DNA from 2 places in the Desulfosporosinus sp. genome. Region 2 is predicted to be linked to the other one. Evidence: riboswitches for the same ligand, from Rfam matches in the RefSeq annotation. Region 2 holds a riboswitch; the other holds the start of a gene.
What was found. Region 2 has a riboswitch for lysine ahead of lysA (diaminopimelate decarboxylase). Riboswitches for the same ligand answer to the same signal wherever they lie in the genome.
Positions count from the first base shown of each region.

Region 1: another riboswitch for lysine. It lies ahead of dapA (4-hydroxy-tetrahydrodipicolinate synthase); the one in region 2 lies ahead of lysA (diaminopimelate decarboxylase).

Region 1 is NZ_JABZFS010000013.1:31,048-34,477, reverse strand. It holds gene HGJ98_RS02170 (MerR family transcriptional regulator) at 107-916, shown strand; lysine riboswitch at 1,247-1,420, shown strand; gene dapA (4-hydroxy-tetrahydrodipicolinate synthase) at 1,581-2,456, shown strand; gene HGJ98_RS02160 (hypothetical protein) at 2,519-3,016, opposite strand; gene HGJ98_RS02155 (asparaginase) at 3,197-3,430, opposite strand, start outside.
Region 2 is NZ_JABZFS010000009.1:21,634-25,063, forward strand. It holds gene HGJ98_RS01475 (CGGC domain-containing protein) at 304-657, shown strand; gene lysA (diaminopimelate decarboxylase) at 768-2,027, opposite strand; lysine riboswitch at 2,121-2,295, opposite strand; gene HGJ98_RS01485 (4Fe-4S dicluster domain-containing protein) at 2,375-3,430, opposite strand, start outside.

The sequences.
Region 1 (3,430 bases), on a different contig from region 2:
GAGGTAGCACTGTCCATGGTGTTACCTCAGATTATGTTTCAGGACCTCTTGACTCTCCCGTTACAGGAGTTAGTAGAATGAATTTGAAAGGAAAGGAGATGCTTGGATGTTCCGTATAGGAGAATTTTCTAAAATGTGCAAAACGACAATCAAAACATTACGCTATTATGATGAAATCGGGCTCTTGAAACCTGAAGAAACCGATAAATTTACAAGCTATCGTTTTTACACGACCAACCAGCTAGTAAAATTTCATCATGTACAATCCCTGCGGCAAATGGGGCTGTCCATTAATGAAATCAAGCAGATACTGTCAGGAATTAGCGCCAAAGCAATACTAGAAAGGCGCAAGTCTGAATTGGTTGCGGAAATATCTTTTGCACAAGAACAGCTCTCCCGAATTCAATTTATTTTACTAGGACGAGAGGAGCCGAATTTTATGAATTATCAAGCAATAATTAAGGAATTACAAGAGTGCATCGTTTATTCAAAGCGTATGACCGTGCCAAGCTATGATGCGTACTTCCAACTTATTCCTGTATTGGGCAAAAAGGTTACTCAAAAATATCCAGACATCAAGTGTATGGTGCCGGAATACTGCTTTATAGTTTATCTCGATGGAGAATATAAGGAAAGAGATTTTAATGTTGAATTCTGCGAAGCAATCGACCGAATGAAGCCAGATTTTGATGACATCAAATTCAAAAAGATCGAGTCCACCACCGCTGTGTCTGTTATGCATAAAGGTGCATATTCAGGATTGTCACAAGCATATGCCTATGCTTTCAAGTGGATTGAAGAAAATGGTTACACCGTTGCAGACGCTCCGAGAGAAAGTTATATAGACGGTATCTGGAACAAGGAAAATGAAGAAGATTGGTTAACCGAGTTACAAGTTCCGATTGTCAAAAAATAGTTCGACATGGTAACATACGGGGGATTACAAGATGAGAGGTCGAATGAACGGCCTCTCATCTTGTTGTACATTCAGAGACAACATTCGAACAATTACATGTTAACCGCCTTAGTGTAGGTTGAATTCATGATAGACCTTCCTCATAGTAGCATAATAAGGCAAGGAGGAATAAGCGTAAAATATTCCATTTAATGGGTTATCTGAACCTTGTAAGGATTGTAACACAATAGATGAAGATGAAAACAGATTCAATAGGTAATATAAGCCAAAAGCAAGCAAATAAAGATTGCACAGTATGATGATTTTCGTTATAATCAAAGTAGTTGAATAAAAGAAGATAGAGGCGGGTCAAACAAGAGTAGCTAAGATGAGGTTGGAGAGATACCTATGATCCTTAGCGAAAGGGGATGGCTCCGAAGGGTGGATTTCTCTTAAATCCATGCCTGGTTCGCGGATTAAGAGTCCTTGAACTGTCACCGCATTTGGTGAAGAGCTATCGTTTTGTGTACATTATTTAATTTTTATTAATTTTGTTTTAAACAAGGCGTCAGCTTAATCTACGCCTTGTTTTTGTGTTTTTGCAGCGATAAAACCCAACTGATATCTTAGACCCCGAATTAAACGTGTAAACATAATAGAGTAATAAGAGGTAAGGAGTGGGAGTATGTCATTTGGAAAAATCTTAACTGCTATGGTCACGCCCATGAATGAGCGTTTAGAAGTCGATTATGAAGAAGCAAGGAATCTATCTTTACACTTAATTGAACATGGAAATGATGGTATTGTCGTCGCAGGGACAACAGGGGAGTCTCCGACAATTACTACTGAAGAAAAACTTGAATTATTTAAGGTGGTTAAAGAGACCGTTGGCTCAAGGGCAGTAGTAATTGCCGGAATAGGCTCAAATACAACTGATGGAAGTGTCGCATTAGCCAAAAAAGCTGCAGGAGTCGGAGTAGACGCTTTAATGGCGGTCGTACCCTATTACAACAAACCGTCACAAGAAGGTTTATATCAGCATTTCCGTACAATAGCTAATGCGACCCCGCTACCTATGATGCTTTACAATATCCCGGGAAGATGCTCTACTAATATGCTCCCGGAAACCGTGCTCAGACTTAGCGAAATCCCTAACATTACAGCGCTTAAGGAAGCCTGCGGAATGATGGATCAGGTCAGCGAACTAAAACGCATCCTCCCTGAGAACTTTGCTATCTATAGCGGTGATGATTCTTTAACTTTGCCGATGCTGGCTTTGGGCTGCACTGGTATCGTCAGTGTGGCTGGACATGTTATTGGTGACGAAATGAGAAGCATGGTGGATGCTTGGTTTGCGGGGGATACTCAAACGGCTTTGAAATGGCATTTGAAACTGCTTCCCATGTTCAAAGGAATGTTCGTCACTACTAACCCTGTACCGGTTAAATATCTGTTAAAGCATCATGGGATTAATGCTGGTGGTGTAAGACTTCCTTTGGTTGATGCTATAGAAAATGAAAAAACCTTCTTAGATGATTTATACCGCCAGATTAAAGCTTAATTTAAGCATTAACAAACGGCCTCCCCTTTGTTAAATCAAACGAAGGAAGGGCCGTTTTTCTTTTACTCGTGCTTCAACCTTCGCTGGTAGTACAAAAAGACCGGTAGTGGGATTACAATCCAACCAAAACTCTTAATCAGGCTATTTAAAGCACGCTCACGGGCTCGAACCTTTTCCTGACTAACAAGGCTTTCATAGTCTTTTTGTAATTCCTCTTCGCTTTTTACTTCGACTTTTGGTTGAGATTGTTTTGTATCAATATACTCTTTAGGCACAACATATCCTCTCTTAAAATCCTCATACGTCATATAGTAACTTGGTGGTGAAATCAAGTCAGCCACTGCCATAAAGGAAGCGACACTTCCCCCAATGGTCATCATCAAGGTGGCAAACAAAATAAGATACGTATAAACCGTCTTAATCATCTTTTTCCCCCCTTCATCTTGATTGACAGGATCTAAATTTTTCTGCCGTGAACGAACTGAAAGCATGACTGCAATTATAAGAAGTACCAAGATGAATAGAACGATTCCTACTATGCCTATAAATCCTACTGCCAATTCTTCTCGCCTCCTTTAAGCTATAATTGATGGAGATATCACTCCCATTACGTTCAGACGTAGAAATTGGTGTCTATCTGACAGTTAATTATAGCAGAAAAAAGAAGCCCTTACGCCACTAGCTTGATTTGCTTTTGAATAATTACAGGCCGAATTTCCATGTGATTAAACTATACTATCCTAACTATTTAATTCATACCTAGTTCCAAGTGATAAATGGTTATCTGAAGGTGATTTTAAACTAAAAGCAGGCACAATCTCCCCAATGATCTCACTGATATTATTATGTAATGCTTGTCTATACCAAGGCTTTAATGAATTGAATTCAGTGGTGCTTAAAATCCCCAGCTCTCTTAGTACCTGTATAACGACCGGATAAACTGCCCGTTCATTTCCATCAACAATCTTGATGCA
Region 2 (3,430 bases):
TTCTAATATAATTAGATCGATCACTTTGAACGATAGCAAGATTTGTCGAGGATGCATTTTTAGCGACCCCCTTTCGAAGAATTTTTAATAATTATAGCATAAATCTGTCGCACTAAAGGAAAAACACCTGCCTTCATTTAGCAGATGCTCGTTTGTAAAACTTTATTCATACTCGGTCTGATATTTACCTTGAAAAGCGCAGCTGTGAAAGACATTTTTAGCTTGAGATAGGTTTATAAAAAGGATTTTTTGAGTTCGTTATAGAATAATGTTCATAACTAATAAATAAGGGAGATGAGATTAATGGCCAATATTTTAATTGTTTCTTGTGCAAAGATTCGTGATGTAAGTTGTGTAGCTTGCCTGAAGTGTTTTAAAGCGGCTGACCTTAAAGAGGGTGAATTTAAAGGGTATGACTCCGTAAAGATCGTGGGTATAAGCGGATGTGGCGATTGCCCAGGCTTAGTTATGCCCAAGGTTAATTTAGTTATGGAAATGGCTGATTATTTGTTGCAAGATATCGACGCTATTCATATTGGTTCGTGCATCGTCCGGGCAAGAAATACCGCCGCCTGCCCAATAGACCTTGACGGTATTAAGGCGAAACTGGAAGGAAAATTCGGGAAGCCAGTGGTTATAGGAACTCATAATTATTGATATCATTACAGTTTTGATAAAACCTGAATAGAGCAAAACAGCAGACACTAACAGTCTGCTGTTTTCTGTTAGAACATACTTATCTTGCTTTGAGGGACAAATAGGTTTTACTAATCCTCCAGCCCGGAAAAATCCAAAGTAGCGAAAAGATCTTCAAGGGTCTCTGCCCTTCGGATCATTTCAACACTACCGTCCATTTTAAAGAGCAACTCTGCTGAGCGTAATTTGCCATTATAGTTAAATCCCATAGCATGACCATGAGCTCCTGCATCATGAATAACGACAATATCACCAATGTCCATTTTAGGCAACGCTCTATCTATGGCAAATTTATCGTTGTTCTCACACAAGCCCCCTGTTACATCATAAATGTGATCACAAGGCCAATCCTCTTTCCCTACGACTGTTATGTGGTGATAAGCACCATAGAGAGCCGGACGCATTAAGTTGGCCATACAGGCATCCACACCTACATAATTTTTATAGATTTCTTTCTTATGCAATACCTTTGTTACTAAATAGCCATAAGGGCCCAAGATCATACGTCCGCTCTCCAGGGAGATCTTCAAAGGATCTAACCCCTTAGCTACAATAAGATTGTCGTAAGCGTTCTTGATTCCTGTACCTATAGCCTCCAGGCTAACTGGCTCTTGCTCTGGGCGATAAGGAATACCAATACCTCCGCCGAAATTAACTAATTCAATCTTGATCCCTAACTTCTCATAGATCTCCCCTATGAGCTCAAACATCATTTTGGCTGTTTCAATAAAATAATTCGCTTCAAGTTCATTGGAAATAATCATAGTGTGAACCCCAAAGCGTTCTACTCCTTTTTCTTGGGCAATTCGATAGGCCTCAAAAATTTGAGACTTGGTTAAGCCATATTTAGCTTCAGCGGGTTTGCCGATAATTGCATTTCCTCCCTCGCGTAAATTGCCGGGATTATAACGGAAGGAGATAATTTTAGGCATACCAACATTTTTTTCTAAGTAATCAATATGAGTAATGTCATCGAGATTAATAATTGCACCTAATTCTATAGCTTTTCGATATTCGAAATCAGGGGTATTATTCGAGGAGAACATAATGTTTTCATCAAAAATATGAGCCTTTTCTGCCAAAATAAGTTCTGCAAGAGAGCTACAATCCGCTCCAAATCCTTCCTCACGTAAAATTTTGAGGATATATGGATTAGGAGTTGCTTTGACTGCGAAGTACTCTTTGAACTCGGGTGCCCAACTGAAAGCTTCTATTAACCTACGGGCATTTTTACGAATAGCCCCTTCATCATAAATATGAAACGGTGAACCGTATTGCTCGATCATTGCCTCTAACTGGTCTTTACTAAATGGTAATACTTTTTCTGCCATTAATGCTTTCCTCCTACTTCAATATATGCTCCCAATAATAAAAAAGCAGTTTAAAGAGCGCACTCCTAAACTGCTTTTTCATACAAGCCAATTTATAGAGATAGTGCTCCACCTAACGTTTAGGTGACAGTCATGTACTTATTCAATACATAACCAGTAAAAGTCCTTATACCACAGCCTTTTACTTCGGCGATTATTCCTTTTTGAACACCTCATCGCTGGATCGCTTAGTGTACATATTATTAATAACCGCACCCCTATCAAATTATTAAGTTGTTTTATTATGCAACAATGCTTCAATAAATGTCAAGCGTGACAGGGGGACGGTCCCCCTGTCACAACCCCTGTCACACATAGTTTTTTATTAAAGCCGAGAGATACTTTGATTTCATCTGCTCACTTGCCATAATTCGTTTGACAGGCGGCATTTTTAAGATAGCCCCTAGGATCGCTGCCATTGCTCGGTGACTATAGTGGGCCTGGTTATCAAAAATGAGATTCTGGAGCTTCCCTTTTTCTATACTCAATAACACGATTCGATGTACGGAATTTATAGGTGTAATTACTCGTTGGTTCCTGTGCTTAAGTTTTATGGATCCGCGATTACAGACTCTGACACAAACCCCGCATCCTAAGCATATGTCTTCATCCAGCGTTACCGTCTTAATTGGTTTATTGTTCGCGACCTGCTTGGAAACTACCTTTAAAGCCCCGACCGGACAGGCCAATACACATCTTCCGCAGCCGTTACATTGATCTTCCCTAATTTCAGGAAGAAAATTTGTCGTATTGATTGAATTTAGAGTTCCAAATTTCTTGATAGCTAGAAGACCTTCACAGCAGCATCCACAACAATTACAAATAAAAGGTAAACCCTCTTGTTCGTTTTCTCCAATTTGAACTAGATTATGGTCGTATGCCTCTTCAAGCAGAGTCATACATTCTGAAACACTAACCTCTCTGGCATGCCCATATTTTATAAGGCTTGAAGCAGTTGTCCCAAAGGTCATGCAGATCTCTAAAGGGGCATCACAGGCCTTACCTAAATGACTCATTTTATGCCGACAGTAACAAAGACCGATTCCGATGGCAGAGGCCTTTTTAATAATTTCGCTCGATCGTTCGTAATCTAGGATATGTAAGTTATTTACGGTGCTTAAGGCTTGTTCATTCACAAAGATTCTTCCAAGCTTTGTTTCTGTAACGAATAAATCTCGGACGAAATCCTCTTCAACGTTTAAGTATTGGTAAAAGAGCTCCGAAAGTAACGTTTGATCAAGGTCTTCCCTAATACGCATCAGAGAAAATTCAAAGAAACCTGCCATTGGTGGTGGCAAAACAAAGGTTCTCTCGCCATCCGTACTCTCAATATCAATCAACAACGCCCGGGAAGCTAGTTCCGT